Regions from separate parts of the Bacillus sp. FJAT-42376 genome, predicted to be linked through region 1. Evidence: riboswitches for the same ligand, from Rfam matches in the RefSeq annotation. Region 1 holds a riboswitch; the other holds the start of a gene.

Region 1 (4,281 bases):
TCTCAGCTGCCCGCCACTTTTCCGAAAGTCTTTCAATATGCTGCGGGCCTGTCCGGCAGCAACCGCCTATCAGCCGGGCCCCGGCACGATACCAGTCTTTTGATTCATGATCCAGTTCATGATCGGATTCATGCCCATGCCACGTTTTTGTGGCGGCATCATATGCTTCTCCTGAGTTCGGATAGACAATTACCGGTTTTTCGGTCTGGGCGCTGAGTCTTTTAACGGATTCCGCAATAAGAGAAGCCGGAGCACAATTGATTCCGATCGCGGCAATTTGGCTGTTTCCTTCCAATAGCTCTGCACATTTCTCAAGCGGTGTGCCGTCACTGATTTGCGCATCATTTTTTAAGGAAAAAGACAGCCATGCATAAGTTTCCGGGAATTCTTTTACAAGCGAGGCTAAAACTCTTGCTTCCTGAAGGGAAGGAATGGTTTCAATGGCCAGCACATCCGCACCCGCTTCTATTAAGGCTGCCATTCTAAGACGGTGAAAAGCAGCCAGCACTTCATCGGTCACACCATAGTTTCCTCTATACTCTGATCCATCAGCAAGATAGGCTCCATAAGGGCCAATCGATGCTGCAACAAGCGGTTTAGGACGGTTCGCCTGCTCTTTTCCCTCCCAAAAATCGTCTCTTGCCTTCTTAGCGAGCTGCACTGTTTTTTTGATAAGATTCAGTGCCTCCGCTTCTTCCATTCCCCGTTTTGAAAATCCATCGACCGTCGCCTGGTAGCTTGCCGTAATCGCGCAGTCAGCTCCGGCACGGAAATAATCTGTATGAACCTGATAAATCAATTCAGGATTTTCGAGCAGCACTTTTGCCGACCACAGGGGATCATCTAAATGACAGCCATGCCGCTCGAGCTCTGTAGCAAGAGCGCCATCAAGAATCATGATGGGATAGGCAGCTAAAATCTCTTCAATTGGATTGAGTTTTTTCGGCATAAACTTCGCCCCTTTTCTTCATAGTCTGAGTTACATAATAGCTTCCGTAGCAAAACAGGATAAAGGGAATGCCGCAATAGAGGGCAATCCTCTGTGTCGGATCAAAGGCGATTCCGATCAGTGACGCGAGACAAAGGACGAAAGATGCAATCGGCACGAATGGATATAGCGGTGTCCGGTATCCCAGGTCCTCTACCGATTTCCCCTGCCTGATATATTGCCTTCTAAAGAAAAATTGAGACGCGCTGATGCTCATCCAAACCGCGACGACAGCCAGCCCTGAAATCGAAACAAGGACGATGTAGACCGTGTCCGGAGCGATGACACTCGACAGCAGGGCCAAGCCGCCTCCGGCCATGCTGAGAAAAAGAGCATTTAACGGCACGCCGCGCTTCGTTACTTTTGCAAAAACAGGAGAGATCGTTTTCTTATCCGCAAGGGACCAGAGCATTCTGGACGCCGCATACAAACCAGAGTTGGCGGCGGATAAAATGGCGGTCAGGATAACAAAATTCATCACTTCCGCAGCATAAGGAATTCCGATTCTCTCGAAAACCGCCACAAACGGGCTTTTCAGCACACCGGCATCCGAGGAAGGCAGCAGAGCAGACAGGACAACAATCGTTCCAACGAAAAAAATAATCAATCGCCACACCGTTGTCCGTATCGCCTTAGGTATGGTTTTTTCCGGATTCTCCGTTTCTCCGGCAGCGATGCCGATCAGTTCTGTCCCTGAATAGGCAAAATTCACGGCAAGCATCGTCATCAGAACGGCAAACGCTCCATTTGGGAACAAGCCTTCATTTGTGAAGTTTGACAGGAAAGGAGCAGGTTCAGAATCAGCCAGAGGAAGAATCCCGATCATGGCAGCTCCGCCCAAGATGATGAAGATGACGATCGCTGCCACCTTCACAGAAGAGAACCAGAACTCTGATTCTGCAAAAAATTTAACGGTCACCGCATTTAAAACAAAGATTAAAACCGCAAACAGCGCACTCCATATCCAGACATTGACGGATGGAAACCACCTTTGCATCAGCAGCCCGGCCGCTGTAAACTCCGATCCGAGCGCAACCGTCCACGTCAGCCAGTACAGCCAGGCAACCGTGTAGCCTGTTCCAGGCCCAATGTATTTAGCAGCATAGCTGTGAAAAGCCCCTGTTTCAGGCATATGTACCGATAGCTCTCCCAGACAAAGCATAACAAGGTAAACGACCACCGCTCCAACAAGGTAGGAAAGAAGCGTTCCTAATGGACCTGCCTGCTGAATGGTATAGCCTGTACTCAGGAATAATCCGGTCCCGATTACACCTCCGAGTGAAAGCATAATCAGATGTCTTGATTGCATTTTCCGCTGAAATCCAGTCTCTCTCTCCATCTTGACTCTCCTTTGTTTCACACCCAGAAAAATGAAAAACGCACCCTTTTTGCAAAGAGTGCGTAACTGACAAATAAAAGAACAAGCTTATCTATCAGGTTATTCACCCGCTGGAATTAGCACAGTGTCTGTACAGACCTGCTGCTGAGGCTTCAAAGGGCCAGTCCCTCCACCTCTCTGGATAAGAAATTATTTTTTTATAACACTATCAATCTATCAGAAGATTGTCAACATTTCTTTAATAGATATGTTTATGACTTAAATGAAACCACGAAACAGAAAACGGTTACATAAAAACAAGGAGGATGAGCAATGGCAAACAAGCTGAACGCTAACCAGAAGCTTTATGTAATGGACAATGGATGCATGAAAATGTCTTTGGAAGGAGTGATTGCGGAGGCGAAACAGTCTGTTTAGAAAAAAACAAGCAGATGACTTGATCATCTGCTTGTTTTCCCTTTCCAGAATAGATTTTCAGGAAAGGTGCCGCCCTTCACAAAAGACCGGTTTTCATTTTTTCATTATTTCTATTTCACGATTCCAGTTAGAATCAAATCCCACACCATGCGGAATTCCTCCATAATATCAGGAGATCCCCATTCTTTTGCATGCGCAGGGTGGTGGAACTTAGCAGTCGCGAAAAAGACCCCTTTAGCAGCCGCTTCCGGATCCAATGACTCGAACTCGCCGTTTGCGGTTCCTTCTTGAATGATCGGAATAATCTGGCCAATCAGCTCTTCAATATGAGCGCCGATTACATCTACGGACTCCTCAGCAAGAGACGTATACATCGCAAAAAGCTCAGGATCCTCCTTTACAAGGGAATGCTTGATGCTGATTAGCGTTTCCACCCATCTATAAAGCCGGTCTGCAGACGAGCATTCTTCCTTAAACACACTTTCAAGGGGCTGGATGATGCTGTGGAGCCATCTTTCTGCTACCGCCTCCTTCAAAGAATCCTTGCTTGGATAATGACGGTAAATGGTTCCGTGGCTAATATTCAGGACCCGCGCCACATCCACCACACTCGTTTTCTCCGGACCAAAACGGCGCAGTACTTGTTCGGCCGCATCTAAAATCATTTCCTTTGTTAATGGCTCTGCCATTCTTTATTCAACCCCCAGCGTCCCCATTTGTTCAGCGGCATAGCGTGTTCCGGCCACATCTTCAGCCGGAACCGCCTCTTCGATTCCGGCAAGTTCCGCTTCAGTGAGCTTAAGATTCAAGGCGCCAAATGCATCTTGAAGCTGGGAACGTTTACGGGCACCGATCAGCGGCATAACATCCTCACCTTTAGAAAGAACCCATGCAATTGCAAGCTGTGCCACATTTGCTTGTTTTTCTTCCGCAATTTTGCGCAGTTTTTCTACGAGAGCGAGGTTCTTATCCAGGTTTTCTCCCATGAAGCGCGGAGCAAAAGAACGGAAATCGGGAGCGCCTTGACGGTCCTTGGACCACTTGCCGCTCAGCAATCCGCGTGAAAGCACACCGTAGGCAGACAGGCTGATCCCGAGTTCCCTTAGTGTCGGCAGGATTTCTGTTTCAATCCCACGGCTGAATAGAGAATATTCAATTTGAAGCCAACTGATCGGATGAACCTTGTGAGCCCGGCGAATGGTGTCAGCATTCGCTTCAGAAAGTCCGATGTGCTTTACATAGCCCGCTTTTACCATATCTGCAATAGCCCCGACTGTTTCCTCAATCGGTACACTTGGATCAACGCGTGCCGGCTGATACAAATCAATGTAGTCCGTACCCAGCTTCTGAAGGGTTTGTGCCAAGTTATTTTTAATTGCCTCCGGTCGGTTATTCATTCCAATCCAGCCGCCATCCGGGGATCTCAGCACCCCCGTTTTTACAGCAATGAATGCATTCTCCCGATTTCTCCCCTGCAAAGCTTCCCGAAGCAAAAGCTCGTTATGGCCGGTTCCATAGAAATCCCCTGTGTCAAAAA
Region 2 (4,281 bases), 1.0 Mb from region 1:
GGGATTTGTCTTAATAAATTAAATTTTCAAAAAACGGTTGATTTTTCGACATCATTCGATTAAATTAAGGATATCTCAAAAATTATGTAAATATTTCAGAATATTTTGAACAGCGGGTGATTGGATGAGTGTATTCAGGAAAAAATCGATTGATCAAATTATCAGAGATTCAGGAAGTAAAGGGGTGTCCCTGAATAAAACGCTTGGAGCGTTTGACCTGACGATGCTCGGGATTGGAGCCATTATCGGGACTGGAATTTTCGTATTAACAGGGGTGGCCGCGGCCGAGCATGCGGGGCCTGCATTGGTTTTATCATTTATTTTGGCCGGTATTGCCTGTGCATTTGCAGCATTGTGCTATGCTGAATTTGCTTCAAGTGTCCCGGTTTCCGGAAGTGCTTATACATACAGCTATGCAACATTCGGGGAATTGATGGCTTGGATATTGGGCTGGGATTTGCTGCTGGAGTACGGTCTTGCCTCTGCTGCGGTTGCAAGCGGATGGTCCGGCTATTTCCAGGGATTGCTGGCCGGATTCGGCCTTCATCTTCCAACAGCCCTGACCAGTGCGTATTCACCCGAAAATGGAACGTATTTTGATATTACGGCAGTTGTGATTGCCTTTTTAATTACCTTCCTTCTGACAAAGGGAGTAAGAGAGTCAGTGCGCCTTAATGCTATAATGGTGATTCTTAAAATCGTCGTCGTGCTTCTTTTCATCGCAGTGGGAGTCTGGTACGTAAAACCGGATAATTGGACACCGTTTATGCCATTCGGTTTCTCAGGAGTTGCTGCAGGTGCAGCGACGGTATTCTTTGCCTATATTGGATTTGATGCCGTATCCTCTGCAGCCGAAGAAGTAAAGAATCCGCAGAAGAACATGCCGATTGGGATTATCGCTTCCCTTGCGGTATGTACAGTCCTATATATTGTAGTTTCCGGAATTCTGACGGGGATTGTTCCTTATACAGAGCTTAATGTGAAAAATCCTGTTGCTTTTGCGCTAAATTATATTAATCAGGATTGGGTAGCAGGTTTAATCTCGATTGGTGCCATTGCCGGAATGACGACGGTTCTTCTCGTGATGATGTACGGCCTGTCCCGTCTGTTTTATGCGATCAGCCGTGACGGACTGCTCCCGAATGGACTGTCGAAAATTAATAAAAAGACAAAGACGCCGGTTAAAACGACTTATCTTGGATGTGTGCTTGTTTCCATTTTTGCGGGCTTCATTCCCCTGGATGAACTCGCTAATCTGACAAGCATCGGTACTCTTTTCGCTTTCATGTCCGTTTCCATTGGAATCCTTGTTCTTCGATCATCCGGACAAGGCAATCAGGGCGGCTTCAGAACCCCGCTCGTGCCGCTTGTCCCGATTTTAGCATTTGTATCCTGTGCGTATTTGATGCTTCAGCTTCAAAAACAGACATGGATTGCCTTTGTCATCTGGCTTGCAATCGGATTGGTCGTTTATTTTGCCTACGGAAAAAAACACAGCTTGCTGAATAAAAAAACTGGATAAAAAAGGCGTGCGCAAGCACGGCTTTTTTTTCTGTTTTGCGCCACCCTAAAAGAAAAAGGGATGTGCTGCACAATGAAAAAATGGATATCCTGCTGTCTGATTACCGCAGTATTAGCAGGGATAGCAGAACCAGGGGCTGCATATGCCCAAACGCATCAGCAGGAACCGGCCTATGCAAAATGGTCAAGGATTGCCATCATGGAGGCGAAAAAGAAGTATCCGGATGCGAAGCTGCTCGATTATTTGCATATTGGTCAGGAAGATACCGGTACAGGGACAGTCAAAGAGAAGTTTAAGTTATGGGTGCGGCAGGGTACAAAAGAGTTCGGCTTATATGTAACCGTTGAGTATGATCCAAAGACACAGAAAGTGAAAAAAATTGATTTTAAAGAATCTGACCGCTGACAGGCTGGATTCAAAGGTCCGAAACACAGGATTTTGCAAATCCTGTGTTTGGGCATGCATTAGAACTCATTTTTTTTTAAAAGCGTAAAGAAGTGTTGAAAAAGAGTGGTAAAAAAAGTAAGTCGAGGTAAAGGGTATACGTGAAGTGTGGAATCGTATATCTTTTTATGATAGCATTGTAAGGGTTTTCCTAATGTTTTATCAATCCAAATGTTTTTTCAGGAAAGTAAAAAGAGGGAGATTTTTGTTTGACATTTTTTGCGGCAGCCAGTAAGGTAGTAAAAGATTGTTTTTGAAAACCCCCATAAATTGATTCCAACTTCTTATCATGAGAGGCGGAGGGACTGGCCCTGCGATGCCTCGGCAGCGGACTTATTAAGAGTGCTGTGCCAAATCCAGCAAGCTTCCATGCTTGGAAGATAAGAAGAGTGTCCTGACCATTGTGTATTAAGGCCTCTTCTTAAAAGGATAAGAAGGGGTCTTTTTTATAGCTTGAAAAAAAGGGAAAACAGAATTGTTGTGAGGTGGAGAACATGGATAGAAAGAATGGATTGAAAGCAAATCCGGTGGCCTTATTGCCATTGATGATTTTCATAGCGCTGTTTATTTTAGCCGGTGTGATTACGGGCGACTTCTACAAGCTTCCGATGGTAGTGGCGATCCTTGTTGCCGTTGCTGCTGCACTGTTTATGAATCGAAAGGAAAATCTGACGTCAAAGGTTGAACGGTTCGCCAAAGGGGCAGGGCATCCGGATATTATGATTATGGTCTTTATCTATATTCTTGCCGGTGCGTTCTCTGAAGCGGCAAAGGGAATGGGAGCAGTTGAATCAACCGTTAATCTTGCGTTAACGTACTTCCCTCAAAGTTTCCTTGTTGTCGGGTTGTTTATTATCGCTGCTTTTGTTTCTCTATCAATGGGAACTTCAATGGGGACAATCGCAGCCCTCGGACCGATTGCTGCAGGAATAAGCGGCGAAACAGAAATTCCAGTCGCTCTTGCGGTTGCATCCGTTATCGGAGGCGCGATGTTTGGGGATAACCTGTCCTTTATCTCCGATACGACCATTGCTGCGGTCCGGACACAGAAGACCGAGATGCTGGACAAGTTTAAGACGAACTTTTTCATCGTGCTTCCCGCAGCGATTGTTACAGCTGTTATTCTGATCATCATTTCGCTTGGAATGAACTCAGCGGTTGAGCCGAAGGATTTCAGTTTCGTTAAAATGCTTCCTTACCTCGGAGTTCTCATTGCAGCTCTCGCTGGATTAAACGTTGTAGCTGTTCTTGGTGGAGGGATTGTTTTGACCGGAATCATCGGGCTTGCGGATGGAAGCTTCAGCCTTCTGTCCTTTTCTCAAACGATGATGAAGGGGATCTCTGGAATGTCCGAGCTTATCATCCTATCTGTTCTGATTGGCGGAATGGTTGAAATCATTAAGCATAACGGCGGGATTGATTTCCTTCTTAATGCAATGACGAAAAACATCCGTACAAAAAAAGGAGCGGAGTTTGGCATAGCCGGACTTGTCAGTGCGACAAATCTATCGACTGCCAACAACACCATCTCGATTATTACAGCCGGTCCGCTGGCTAAAAATATTGCGGATCAGTATGACATCGATAGAAGAAAATCTGCCAGCATCCTGGATATTTTCTCCTGCAGCGTGCAGGGACTGATTCCATATGGTGCGCAAATGCTTGCAGGTGCCCAGCTTGTTAAAGCTTCTCCTTTAAGCATTCTGCCATATACCTTCTATCCGATGCTTACACTTCTATGCGGAATTTTAGCCATTGCCTTCGGTTTGCCGAGACTGAAACCGAAAGCAGGAAGCAAAAAAACGGATGCCGGCAAACTGGAAGAGAACTATACGAATTAATGGGAAACGGGGCTGTAGCCTCATTAAACTTATAACAGGGAGACGCTTCTAAGCGTTTCCCTGTTTTTTTACGAGTAAAGAAGCGGGACAGGTATCGGATGCTTTGCTCCCTCCAGTACGAGCAGCCGGAAATCAGCCAAATCAAACACGAAGTCTGCCTGTAGGAATGTTACAAAAAAAGAAGGTTCGCTAAATTTCGACAGAATTTGCGTGCTGCTTTCTCCGCTTCTTGTAAACCCTTGATTTACCGCCATTCTGCCTTTTTCAGCAATTAATGACAATAACACCATTTTAAAGCCATCTTAGTTAAGAGATGACTTTTTGCTTACGCGCTATTTGTGTGAGTTAGCGCTTACAAGTTCCGTTTCTCTATCTTAAGGCCTTATGTCCAAAACTGGACCAAAGATGGCTTTTGATGGAACAGCCCCATTTCGCTTTCGTTTACGATTAAAATAATGGAGGAGTTATTTTTAT

What was found. A riboswitch is a leader RNA that binds a small molecule or an ion and turns the genes downstream of it on or off. The one in region 1 is predicted to bind S-adenosylmethionine.
Region 2: another riboswitch for S-adenosylmethionine. It lies ahead of CEF21_RS06445 (Na+/H+ antiporter NhaC family protein); the one in region 1 lies ahead of mmuP (S-methylmethionine permease).

The regions. Positions count from the first base shown of each region.
Region 1 is NZ_CP033906.1:223,348-227,628, forward strand. Features, by position in the region: gene mmuM (homocysteine S-methyltransferase) at 1-949, opposite strand, end outside; gene mmuP (S-methylmethionine permease) at 924-2,327, opposite strand; SAM riboswitch class I at 2,412-2,515, opposite strand; gene CEF21_RS01065 (TetR/AcrR family transcriptional regulator) at 2,855-3,433, opposite strand; gene CEF21_RS01070 (aldo/keto reductase) at 3,437-4,281, opposite strand, start outside.
Region 2 is NZ_CP033906.1:1,257,909-1,262,189, forward strand. Features, by position in the region: gene bcaP (branched-chain amino acid transporter BcaP) at 125-1,522, shown strand; gene CEF21_RS06440 (DUF3889 domain-containing protein) at 1,595-1,927, shown strand; SAM riboswitch class I at 2,248-2,353, shown strand; gene CEF21_RS06445 (Na+/H+ antiporter NhaC family protein) at 2,461-3,807, shown strand; gene CEF21_RS06450 (hypothetical protein) at 3,876-4,097, opposite strand.